DNA from 4 places in the Paenibacillus taichungensis genome. Region 1 is predicted to be linked to each of the others. Evidence: riboswitches for the same ligand, from Rfam matches in the RefSeq annotation. Region 1 holds a riboswitch; each other region holds the start of a gene.

Region 1 (3,209 bases):
GCATCCATAACAACGAGCGGTTTTACTGCAATATCTTGCATACGACATGCCCCGCCCGTTCCATACACCTCAAGATTTTTATCATAGGCTGTAATGGATAATCCCGGAATCAGATAGATTCCGATCTTCTGTCCATTATTATGGACATAATCGATGACCTCCTGAAATCCATTTGGATAAAGAACAGTACTCGGAATAGGACGGCCGTATTCATCTTCGTCACCGTTCCAGCCAGCATCAATATTAATGTATTCATATCCATGGGCTTGCAGCTTCTCGCGCATGGCATCCGATTGCTTCTTAATACTCTCGGCAGATGTCCAGTTACCCGCCCCGTCATATACTTGCATGCTGTAACTACTCCACCCCATATACGGCTTTTGGGCCAGACTCTTATCTGCTGCTTGTGCCACATTACCTGTCGTTCCCATAATTCCGAACTGAACTGCCGCAATCATGAACACCATGAAACACATTGCCATCCTTTTTCCGATTCGTTTCAAATTATCCCTACCCCCTCTGAATTTGGTCAATCAAATTCCTGTTGATAGCGCTTCCATACGAGAAGAGAATAGTGTATAGTGGATTTCCAGGATAGGTACAATTCGGTATTTTACGTACAATTCACCTGAAATATAGGGGCAAACCGTCGCAGAACAAACATATTTCCATTAATGGATAAATAAACAAATAAAAACTTCATCTTTGCTCAAATTAAGGGAATGGGTTGAAGACAACCAGGATGAGCCATCACTCTAATCCGTAAACAAAGAAAAAAGGTTCCTAGAGTGGCAGTAATGCCATTCTAGGAACCTTTTTTTGTATTACATATGATGCGGTCGAGAGGACTCGAACCTCCACGGGGGTTAGCCCACACGGACCTGAACCGTGCGCGTCTGCCAATTCCGCCACGACCGCGTATGTTGTATCTCCGAGAAATTACATCGCGGCGACAAGAAGTAATATATCATGTGCAGGTAATTAGTGTCAACAAAAAAATAATTCCTTATTTAATTTGTAAAGCTGTACTCATCCATCATTTCATGCAAAACAAAAAACTAAGGCCAATACAATTGATGATAAAAAACTGTCTAAATGAATTATATGTTGGAAGGCCAGTTCCGTACCAGGCATACCCACCTCCTCTTTAATGTTTAGGAAGCTGGAATCCTGCATTTGAAACAGTAGTTACTTTTTTGTCATCTATCAAAACTCAACCTTCGAGTTATTTCTACATAAATAGCGATAATTCCGTTAACATTGAGATGATAAGAAGTGTTCAAGAACGGTTTGACATTTTCGCATTTATGCAATATAGTTTCAAAAGGTTACAAAAACTTAATTATTCATTTGCCGAGTTTCATGTTTGAAAACGGGGGAACCATTTTGGGTGAATTATTCTTATACATAGGAAATATAGGGAACCTTCTACCGAACCCTTAGCTAACTCCGTAGGCATCGAAGGGAGAACAAAAATTTTGAAAAAGCTTATCATCTCCATTTTTGGAGCAGCAGTATTATTTACATCTGGTGCAGCAAGCACAGAGGCAAGCAGTATTAACACCGTCGTTAACAACATGACAGGCATACCTTACAAATGGGGTGGTACTACACTCGCCGGGTTTGATTGCTCTGGATTTATGAGATATATTTTCAACAAATATAGCATTGAATTACCACGCACTTCCCAGCAACAAGCTAAGGCCGGAACGCCGGTATCCAAAGCTAATCTGCGTACGGGTGACCTGGTATTCTTTAATACGATGGGCAGTGGCATTTCACATACAGGTGTATATATCGGGGGCGGACAGTTCGCTCATGCTTCAAGCAGCAAGGGTGTCAGCATCACTCAATTATCTAATCCTTACTTCAACGATCGTTACGTAACAGCACGCCGGGTAACAGGACAGTTTATGTATAACAAAATGCTGGGCAAAATATAAGTTAACACGAAAAGGCTTCGGTTATAACCGGAGCCTTTTCTTTGTCTATCTTTGTCTACATTAATATTGATTTTCTAGAGGTACACAAGGTCATCATCCGTCTTAACCAAAGCTTTTAATGTAAAGCCTTCTGTACTCTCATTGCACCCTGAGACAACGCATGGCCTCCGCCAACTGCTCCAGCCACAGCAACCGTCTCCATAATCTCCTGATCGGTTGCTCCTTTGGCACGCGCTTCTTCCACATGGTAAAACGTACATACCTCATTGTTTGCAAACAGTCCAATGCCCAGCGCAATCAGCTGTTTGGTCTTGGCATCAATCGCCCCTGCCTGAAAGCACTCTCCAGTGAACTCATGATAAGACTTCACCACAGCTGGCAGCACGTCGCTTAATTCACCAATCTGATCTTTATAGGCATGAACCTTATCATTCATCAGTGTCATGGTTACCGCACATCCTCTCGGCTGATATGTTACAAGCTCTCACTGTACCTATCTTCTCTCCCGAGAGGTGCAATTATGCCAAAACATCCATGGTAAATGAACCTAAAAACGCATGTCCTATTCTTCGAGCGGGCTCTTACGTGGTTCGCTGAACAACTGATACTGATAATTCCGATCAAGCTTAACCACACGACGATTCTGACGGCGAATGAGCACCTGCTCCCCGTCCCAGGCCACTACAATGCCTGTCACATCATTGGACTGAATCTCATCCCGTACTACCCTTACTTTTTCACCCGATAAACGCAGTGCATCCAATTCTGCATCACTGATCATATTTATGGCGCCTACTTTCCCAAAAAAATTATTTACAAAAAGAGACCTAAATGAAAAGTCATTTAGGTCTCACGTGACTGTATTGGACTGTCATGTCATTCGAAATATGTCCCGACTGAAAGTTACCGCTGCGCGTGCTCTTTGCTGTCGTTCTTCTCAAACCAAAAATCAAGCACTTTGGCGGACATCACACGTTCTTCAAGGTACTCCACTTGATGCGGTGTAAATTGTTCTTTCCAAGAGAAGGACAACTCTTCGCACAAGCCTACAATCGTCAGCAATTCTGACCAAGCAACGTAGCGTTTGTACCAGAAAAATTGAGGATGTTCAATCATATAGGGATAAAGGTCATCGAATTCCGTATGTTTACAATCCAGGGCACGCTCAAAATGTACTTTCGATTCCGCCAGCTTATCAATAAAAAATTGTTCTGTTGCCGGTTGGTTACCCATGGTGTTGCCTCCTCTCCCTAACATAACCCCATT
Region 2 (3,209 bases), 2.2 Mb from region 1:
CGTAGCATCTGCCTCCGGAATGAAAGCATGCTTGCAACCAGGTACCTTATTGGCGATGATTTTACGAATACGTTCACCAGCATGATCCGGATCTGTCAGTACAATGACACCACGTCTCTCTTGAGCAAGTGCAATACGCTTTAGAATGCGCTGGTTGATGGCAGATCCACCAGTCTCGATCGTATCTGCCTGAACCGCACGTCGAATGGCTACGGTGTCATCACGACCTTCTACCACGATCACTTCTTTTATCATGTTCCATTTCTTCCTTTCTAACGCAAAAAGAAGAGGAATATCCTCTTCTCTGCCAAACGGCGGGGGAGACTGAATTCAGACCCCTCCGCCGCATATTCCGCATGAATCATTCATGCTTATATTTTATAGCATTCCCATTTCAAAGTAAAACGATTTTAGTTCGCTTCCGGCTTCACCGGACCAATCACATATACCGTCTTGCCTTTCTTCCGTCCGAAGTTCAGGGCATGCTTCACACTATCATAATACACATCAATTTTGTTGCCTTTAATGGCACCACCTGTGTCTTCCGCACGACGGAAGCCAAGGCCCTCGATATACACCCACCAGCCAATTGGAATGACTTTGGGATCAACTGCAATGGTACGTCCCTCGGTTACCCGAGTACCTGATGCTGTTTTTGTGCCGATACCGGGCTCTTCAGAAGAGTAAGCCGTCATGGATACATTTTTTAACACTTTAGAATATTTAAAAGAACTTCCTGAGACGGTAATTACTTTGCTGCCCGAGGCAGCGGTTTTCTTCGAGTTCGTGGTTGTTGCTGTTTTTGTCGTGGAAGTCTGCGCTGATACCGTCTGAATCACTGGCTCTTTCACAACAGGTTTGGCTTTGGTACCAACGGCGATCACTTTATCAACGCGATTCGTTGCAACCGATTTACCCACCATTTTTTTGGAGACCAATTCTCCATCCTGGAACACCTTTTCAATATGCTGTACAAGCGTGCCTTCTTTACCGCTCACAATGACACGATTGTCGCCTTTGTACAAGCTAGGGTCAGCCGTTTTGATCACTTTATAAGCAATCGGCTGTTCCACTTCCACCGTACGCTTTGTTACCCGCACTACACGAATTTTCATATCCGCTTCGATAGTGGTTCCAAGCGCCGGATACACTTTGTCTTCACTTGCAATCTGAATACCTGATTTTTTAATCGCATCTTTTACCGATGAATCGGTTGTATACAGAGTCTTGGTGTCTCCGTCTGCCGTAATCTTAACTGGAACGGCCCGCTCAATAACGATGCGGTCTCCATCTGTAATCGCCCCATTCAAGGGCATGGATACCTGATCGTGAGGGCTGACTGTGATTGACTGCTCCTCCAGCATTTCCTGAAGCATTCCTGTACGAGTCTCTACCGCTTGAGCCTTGCCATCAATAACCAGTGAAATTTGTTTCCCGGCCTGACCGTAAACGACTAACAAGATCATGATTGTAAGCGCAATTGAGAAAATCGCGATCAATGCCATTTGACGCATGTTCTCATGCTTCCACCGCAACGCGAAAGACTTACTGGATGATCGTGACTCATGGGTCTCTTCTGGTTGGAATGTGCCCACTTCTCCGTCCTCCTTCATAGCCTCGCCGTCTAAAGTAATGCATGATGTCTTTGACGCGACTATACCAAATTTTCTACAGAACACAGATCGGACCAACATAATCCGGTTCTGCACCATGAATCAATCTTCGCAACATGATGTCATCTTCCTGAATACTTACCGTATGATGACAGTATTTCTTTTATTCAAAAACAAAAAAAGCCAAAGAAAGAGTTTAAGAGGAACTCTTTCGTGGCTTCCGAATGATTCTGAATATCGGAAATTCATGCACGAGGTTGCCTCTCTTTTTCCGCTTGCGAGGTTAGCTGTCGGGTTCGGGCGAAAGAGAGCCGCCCTATCTCCGGTCATCCGCTCATGGCGGACGCCCTTGAATTCACCCCGAGACCCAAAGAAGAAATCAAATACGGCTTCGCAGATTCATACGCTGCTTTTGGGTCAGCGCATGTTGCGCATCGGCTGCAAACACCGATGTTTAAGCCCTATTGGTTCCCCCGCTCTCCGTTAACGGAGACTCAGCGAGACTGATTCATGAAAGTAATGTTGTTTCATCGGAAAGTGTCCCTTTGTTCATCCCCCGAACATCTGTCCAATTTTCCGCACAACAATTCACTGAAAAGATGATATCCTGTTTCTATGCATGTTGTAAAGCGTTGTTCAAGTACGTTTTTCTAAATATTTGGTTAAAATATTGTAATATTCTTGATTTATTTGGATCAAAAAGCAAATTAACTCCGCCTAACTCACTTTTTCACCTGTTTTGCTCGATATTTTAACGAATCCCAAATCGTTCCATGGCATTTTTGGTCGTTATTGCTGCAATTTCCTCTACCGAAATGCCTTTAATTTCCGCAGCTGCTTCTGCAACCAGACGTACATGCGCTGTCTCATTTCGTTTTCCACGATAAGGGTGCGGTGTCAAATAAGGGGCGTCCGTTTCGATGAAAAATCGGTCCATAGGAACCTTCTCAAGAACCTCTTTGGGCTGCTTCGCATTTTTGAACGTGATTGGCCCTCCGAAGGAAAGATGAAAGCCCAAATCCAGGCACATCTTCGCTGTTTCCCAGCTGCCAGAGAAGGAATGCATAACACCGCCTACTTCCCCGGCCTTCTCTTCACGCAGAATCTTTACAATATCCTCATGCGCATCCCGGTTGTGAATGACAATTGGCATATTTAACTCACGGGCAAGACCAATCTGTTGTCGTAATACGCGATGTTGAACCTCTTTCGGTGAAGTGTCCCAGTAATAATCTAGACCAATTTCACCAATGGCTACCACTTTTTCATGCTTGCATAAAGATGCAATCCATTCCAGATCACCCTCCTGCATCATGATTGCATCCACTGGGTGCCAACCTACCGCAGCATAGATAAAATCATAGGTTTCAGCCAGCTTCATCGTGGACGGAATGGTCTCCCGATTAAAGCCCACGTTAATCATGCGACCAACGCCTGCATCCACGGCACGCTGAATCATTTCCTCGCGGTCCTCGTCGAATTGTGGTGCATCCAGGTGTGTGTGTGTGTCGAACAACATCATGCTGTATTTCTCCCTTCATGTCGAATAAACGACTATCTCTTTTTAATGTATCCTGTACATCTTAACCAGAACAT
Region 3 (3,209 bases), 670 kb from region 1:
CATCCTGTTCGGTGTAGCCTTGCTGGCTTCCGGCCAGAACTCAACACTCACCGGCACGTTGTCCGGACAGATTGTAATGGAAGGCTTTCTGAACATTCGTATCCCAGCATGGCTTCGTCGACTGGTTACACGTCTAATCGCAATCATTCCGGCCGTCATCGTAACAGCCATTGCCGGAGAGCACGGAACAGAGGAACTGCTGATTCTGAGCCAGGTTGTGCTGTCGCTACAGCTACCCTTTGCCGTCATTCCACTGGTGATGTTTACGAGTGACAAAAAAAGCATGGGGGCCTTTGCCAACAAGCTGTGGCTCAAAATCATCTCCTGGATTATTGCCGGAGTTATCGTTGTCCTGAATGTGTATCTGATTATCCAAACCATTCTGTTATTCTAAGTTAAACGGAACTACGCAATATTTTGTCTAACTCAAAAAGGCTGATCAACTCAAGTCATGTATCCCTTGAGACGATCAGCCTTTTATATGTTTGAGCAGCCATCTAGTTCATACCAATTAGATCTTAAATACTGCTTGCTCTTATTTAGTTGTCTGAACTTTGAGTTACCATTAGCAATGGAAGAAGTTCCTCCAGTGATTCAACAGTCCAGTCTGGACGCTCTGCATCCGCAAGCTCCGGCTGGAACCTGCCATAACCCTGCAAAATCCTGATCGTATGCATACCTAGCTTCTTAGCTGGAATAATATCATTATCAATCCTGTCGCCGATCATGACCGCTTCCTCGGGTTTACATCCCGCCTGTTTCAACGCTACAGCATACAATTCAGGATCAGGCTTGGACACTCCTTCTTCAGCCGAACAGGCCAGCACATCCACATACTTGCGCAAACCGTAGCTATCCAGCCGATTTTCCGTCCCCGGGCTCTGATTGGCAATGATACCAATCTTATAGTGTTGCGATAACGTCTGGAGAACAGCGTCGGCTGACGCGAAGGGCCGCTCAAGCTCTTTGCGGAACTTTAGCTTCTCCTGTATCTGTTCCCGGTGCCCCTCGTCGCTGATAAGGGTACGAATAGCCAATTTCATCGGCCATTGCTCGTAATTTCGGTAGGAGGCGGCAAATAGTTCTCGCACCGTCTGCATCTCCACCTGATAACCAAGCGCACAAGCTTCACGAACGAACTGACCGATAATATCATCTACCGGCTCCCATTCGTCCACGAGCGTATCCCCCACATCAAAGAACAACCATTGTATTCCACGTACATCCGGCACGCCTATTCCTCCTCGTTAGCCACAGGAAATTATCCCTATTTCCCAAACCATAAAAAAGAAGACCCACCAACATGCATGAGTCTCCTCAAGTTTCCGTTTATTTATGATTTCAATTATAACAGGCAGCTGACACTGGATCAATCACAGGAATAGTACTAGCCACTAGCCATTCAACAGAAACCCAACTTCCCCATTCAAGGAATATACAATACGGTCTGCTCCCATTCCCCGATAGATCCCTTTGGGGTGGCTTTGTTCCGTAATGACACACAAGGACTTGGATGTCCAGGAGCGGCAGATCTGCAAATATCGACAGGTCAGGTTTAGGCTATTTTCAAAAATAAAAACATTGCCGACACTACCTTGCGGCAAAAACCATTTCTGAGCTGCAGCCGTGTTCATGCGAATGACATGCTCCACACCGATTCTCCGGAGCCTGCGCTCTTCCCCTGCACTATTGGTCAGAACGGCAAACGGCATTTTTTTGTACATCAGCAATTTGATAAATTTACGTCCTGCTTCATTTGGAGCAGTCACTAAGATCATCTCTTTATCCATCATTCGTTCCTCCCTTGGCGTGAAAAGACAACAAAAAAGAAGCGTGGGGGACCAAGGCCTCCCGGACGCTTCTTCAATAATCCATAGCAAAAAGACACTATGAACCAGCGTACGGCTTGTTGCCTCTCCCTTTAACGCTTACGAGGTTAGCTGACGGATTCGGGCGCGAGAGTCGCCCTATTTCCGGCTGTCACCGGAAAATTCACCCCATGGATGCCTACTGTCCTGGACAGTTCATCCTGTTGGTTCCCCCGTTTCCCACCCATGAATGAATGGAAACTCAGCGATTAAAACATCGTTCTTTTATAATCAATAATCAGAGCGATATTATCGTTTGTTTCGTTTTTCATGTAAAATTTAATTTAAATTGGAATTACGATATGAATCATACACCCGTGCCATATTGGTGTAAAGTCTGCGCAGATCACCGAATCGACGGATTTTTGCCATTTCCCATCAATAATAGCGCTTACAACGCATCCATTCTCTACCCATCTCATCAAAGCTCTCTAATTCTCTCTTTAGCGATAATTAGGTGTTAAATCAGTCACAGATCATACACGACAGCCTCAAATTGAGTTAAAAAAGCAATATTAATTTTGCAATATTTAATTGCAATCAATATAATAGAAGGAAGAAGAATATGAAATGGAGGCGATTTTCATGTCAGTCTACGACTACAAAGTAAACACCCTTCGCGGTCAGGAAGTTGAAATGTCCAACTATCGTGACAAAGTACTGCTTATCGTGAATACAGCAAGCCAATGCGGACTCACACCTCAATTCAAAGGTCTGCAAGAACTTCAGGATAAGTTTAAAGACTCCCCGTTTGAAGTTCTTGGTTTTCCAAGCAACCAGTTTGCACAGGAAAAAGGCTCTTCTGATGATATTGCCGAGTTCTGTCAGATGAACTATGGTGTCAGCTTCCCGATGTTCGAGAAAATCGATGTGAATGGTTCAAGCGCTCACCCTCTATTCCAGCATCTTACCAAAGAAGCACCGGGTGTACTCGGCTCCAAAGCCATCAAATGGAACTTCACCAAATTCCTTGTGGATCGGAACGGACGTGTTCTGAAACGGTATGCTCCCAAAACAACACCCGATAAAATTGAAGCAGACATCAAAGAATTGCTTAAATAACAATTGAAGGCCATCCGCCCCCGGCAGACAGAATGACATGCATTCAGGGGAACGGGTGACCTTTTTTTGTCTGGACTCATCATTACTGTAAAAAAACATAAAAAAGAAGCTCCCCATATGGGAAGCTTCTTCCTAATCGTTCTTATGATGCGGTCGAGAGGACTCGAACCTCCACGGGTATACACCCACTACCCCCTCAAGATAGCGTGTCTGCCATTCCACCACGACCGCATGTCGTAAATAATCGGCAACAGAATTGATTATACCCGGTTCATGTTT
Region 4 (3,209 bases), 2.1 Mb from region 1:
TTCCCAGAATCAATATGCCGCCAACGTATACACACGAGGCAAGCTTGTATTACTCGGGATAGAACAACAAGTTGGTGCCAAAACGATGGAGCGTATTCTCTCGACCTATGTAAAGAAATACCGTTTCAAACACCCTACTTCGTCTGATTTTCAAAAGGTCGTGGAGCAAGTAACCCGTTCCTCCTGGACCGATTATTTTAATCAATATGTATACGGTGACGGCATGGCTGACTTTGCAGTGGAGAAGATCACAATCAATCCTATCCTGAAAGACGGTCAAACGTTGTACGAGTCATCCATTACAGTCCAGAAAAAAGGCAGTGAATATAAGAAGGTGCCTGTTCGAATTATGTTCGAAGATGGGAAAACCATGATGAAAGAATGGGATGGCAGCGAGGAGCGCATTACCTACAAACTGACCTATACTTCCCCTGTTTCCTGGGCCATGACTGATCCGCTGTACACGATTGTGCTGGAGAACCATCATATGAACAATTTTCTGAAAGCCGGACTGGATGAGCCAACCAAATCCCGCTGGAGCATGAGTGCAACCAAACTTATAGAAGCCATATTCGGAAGTCTGTCATGGTGAGGTGGATACAGTGAAAGCGAAAATACGTGAAGGCTGGTTTCTCGTCCGTCAGCATATGTTCATTGCAGCACTCTTATTTCTCTATCAATTAGTATGGGGATACTTTCTTTATCGAATGGTTCAATCAGCTGTGGTTCCGCTACTCCTGCGTTATCCCGACCCTGATGCAGGGGAACTCAGTACAATTTTATTCAAAATGGAGAGCCAACTCGGCCTGACAATTAATCCAGAGGTCCATCGCTATTTATGGATTTTAGGGGCTATGCTGCTGCTACGGATGCTAATTAGCCCTCTCATTCAGGCAGGGCTGCTCTACTCGCTCCAGCATTATAATCATTCGGAAGAGCGCATTCCATTCATTCGCGGCATCAAAAATTTGTGGAAACCAATGCTTCTGCTCCACACTATTCGCACCCTATTGCTGCTGCTACCGGCTTATTGGATCGCACCAAAACTTTATTCCATCCTTATGGAAGGTTTTCATTCCCTCCATCTGCTCCTGCCTGGTATTCCCTATGTTGCTGGTTGGATTGTATACGGGTGGGTTATCCATCATGTCCTGCTGTACATGCAGTTTGGTATCTCGGCTCCTGATGGGGAAGGCGGAGCACGTGGTACGTTTCAAGCTCTATGGATTGCACTACGCCAGGTCATCACTCTAATTGGCATTGCCGTACTGCTGGGTGGCCTTCATCTCCTGGTCTTTGGCGCCTTCACTTCAGCTTCATGGTTACTAACGGGCTTAACTGGTCTTATACTACAACAGACGTATCCACTTGCCCGGTGCTTGCTGAGCTTATGGAAGATATGCGCCCATTTCCGGTTATGGCAGTCCAACTCGGTCAAGGATTAACGTGCACAGTTAAAAATGGTTACCATCTATATGTAAAGTTGTTTTCATCAAACACCTTTAAACAAGCAAACCTCGACCTTTCCCCGTCAAAGGTCGAGGTTTTTTTTGCTAATTTTGCTGTTAAACGTTGCCAAAGTGATATACCTCTGTTACAATAATCGCAGTGAGTTTTTAGTAACAACTTTGTAATCTTTACCTTCATATTTGTAACTACTTAAAATTTAATCGTCATTTCTTGATTTCGCAGGTGCATAACTAGCATAGCCAAATTCCTAGCACCTGGGAAGCGGGGGAACCAGTTATGGGTGAATTGATCTTGCAACAGAGGGATCATAGGGGACCTTCAACCGAATCCTTAAGCTAACCTCGCAGGCATTGGAAGGGGTATATCTCTTGTTTAAGAAGAAATTAACCGCAGCTGTACTCAGCATCACATTCGCATTATCGCTTGGAGCAGGCAGCGCATTCGCAGATTCAAAAATGGACCAAGTCATTGATTCAGCAATGGGAACTACATACAAAAGCGGAGGAACAACGCTTAACGGCTTTGACTGCTCTGGGTTCACAAGTTATGTATTCGACAAGCTGGGTATTGATCTGGCTCGCCAATCGAGCTCGCAATTCGACATGGGTGATTCAGTATCCCGTATGGAAATGAGACCAGGTGATCTGGTATTCTTCAATACAACGGGCAAAGGGGTCTCACACGTAGGGATCTTTGTAGGGGATGGAAAGTTTGCACACTCCTCTTCTTCCAAAGGAGTTACAATCAGTGCATTAAGCGAAAGCTACTGGGCTAACCGCTATGTTGGCGCTAAACGCATTATGAGCACGGACGCATATGAGACATTGGCCATCGACTAGGGACAAGCTGAGCAACGTCATGCTGTAACAATAAAACTACTGTAACGAAGCATAATAGAACCGTCTGGTACATTCTCCGCAGGAATGTATCCGGCGGTTTTTTTGTGCTTCGTTTCCTTTAACGTATTCGGGACAGCTATCAAACCTAACTTTAACTTTTTTTTAAAAAGCTAATTTTCGTTGCTTTGTCCGTGCTCTTATAATGTTTTTACCCATCCCACTATAATATAAACGAAATTACCGGAACTTTTGTTTCACTTTTTTTTCAAAAACGAGGACTTGCCAAATGAACGCCTCTTTTGTAGAGTGGAAACAAGCTTAGATATGGAATGACATATGTATATGGACAAATCAGAATCATTATAGCTTGTTCACAATGAGAGGAGCGTGCAGTTGTATGGATGAAGCCCCTGTGACGTTTCACGTTGTGCCCATGCAAGAAGAACATGCGGAGCTCATCTGCGATTGGCAGTATGACCCGCCTTATAATATTTATAGCTGGCTACCCTGGGAGCAGATGAAAGCACTCGAAGTAGAATTCGGCGATCCCCAGCTACGGAAGGAACAATATGTGGTGGTGCTGGGAGAGAATCAACAAATTTGCGGCTTCGCTCAATACTTCCCACTTGAAGGTGTCACCCGCATTGGGCTTGGCATGCATCCGGAACGATGTGGTCATGGTCAAGGAACGGCTTTTGTCTCCGCCATTGTGCAGGAAGCCATTCGCCGGAACCCTGCAAACGAAATCGATCTGGAAGTTCTGACCTGGAATGACCGGGCCATTCGCGTCTATCTCAAAGCCGGATTTGTTACGCAGGATACATACGAACGACAGACACCAAGCGGTTTGAAGCCCTTCTACTGTATGGTCTATGAAGGTCCACGCGGATAAAAAGAGCT

Evidence for each region. Region 1 has a riboswitch for cyclic di-AMP ahead of ACR1R9_RS16870 (C40 family peptidase). Riboswitches for the same ligand answer to the same signal wherever they lie in the genome.
Region 2: another riboswitch for cyclic di-AMP. It lies ahead of ACR1R9_RS27170 (3D domain-containing protein); the one in region 1 lies ahead of ACR1R9_RS16870 (C40 family peptidase).
Region 3: another riboswitch for cyclic di-AMP. It lies ahead of ACR1R9_RS20260 (hypothetical protein); the one in region 1 lies ahead of ACR1R9_RS16870 (C40 family peptidase).
Region 4: another riboswitch for cyclic di-AMP. It lies ahead of ACR1R9_RS26780 (C40 family peptidase); the one in region 1 lies ahead of ACR1R9_RS16870 (C40 family peptidase).

The regions. Positions count from the first base shown of each region.
Region 1 covers NZ_CP194720.1:3,812,980-3,816,188, forward strand. Annotated here, with positions in the region: gene ACR1R9_RS16860 (X2-like carbohydrate binding domain-containing protein) at 1-503, opposite strand, end outside; tRNA gene ACR1R9_RS16865 (tRNA-Leu) at 835-918, opposite strand; cyclic di-AMP (ydaO/yuaA leader) riboswitch at 1,342-1,473, shown strand; gene ACR1R9_RS16870 (C40 family peptidase) at 1,479-1,943, shown strand; gene ACR1R9_RS16875 (carboxymuconolactone decarboxylase family protein) at 2,059-2,388, opposite strand; gene ACR1R9_RS16880 (hypothetical protein) at 2,506-2,724, opposite strand; gene ACR1R9_RS16885 (hypothetical protein) at 2,847-3,176, opposite strand.
Region 2 covers NZ_CP194720.1:6,004,580-6,007,788, forward strand. Annotated here, with positions in the region: gene rnmV (ribonuclease M5) at 1-255, opposite strand, end outside; gene ACR1R9_RS27170 (3D domain-containing protein) at 411-1,595, opposite strand; cyclic di-AMP (ydaO/yuaA leader) riboswitch at 1,870-2,123, opposite strand; gene ACR1R9_RS27175 (TatD family hydrolase) at 2,365-3,135, opposite strand.
Region 3 covers NZ_CP194720.1:4,481,625-4,484,833, forward strand. Annotated here, with positions in the region: gene ACR1R9_RS20250 (Nramp family divalent metal transporter) at 1-394, shown strand, start outside; gene ACR1R9_RS20255 (HAD family hydrolase) at 540-1,232, opposite strand; gene ACR1R9_RS20260 (hypothetical protein) at 1,395-1,793, opposite strand; cyclic di-AMP (ydaO/yuaA leader) riboswitch at 1,911-2,086, opposite strand; gene ACR1R9_RS20265 (glutathione peroxidase) at 2,454-2,930, shown strand; tRNA gene ACR1R9_RS20270 (tRNA-Leu) at 3,079-3,161, opposite strand.
Region 4 covers NZ_CP194720.1:5,923,408-5,926,616, forward strand. Annotated here, with positions in the region: gene ACR1R9_RS26770 (M1 family metallopeptidase) at 1-592, shown strand, start outside; gene ACR1R9_RS26775 (hypothetical protein) at 603-1,445, shown strand; cyclic di-AMP (ydaO/yuaA leader) riboswitch at 1,698-1,835, shown strand; gene ACR1R9_RS26780 (C40 family peptidase) at 1,839-2,309, shown strand; gene ACR1R9_RS26785 (GNAT family N-acetyltransferase) at 2,707-3,201, shown strand.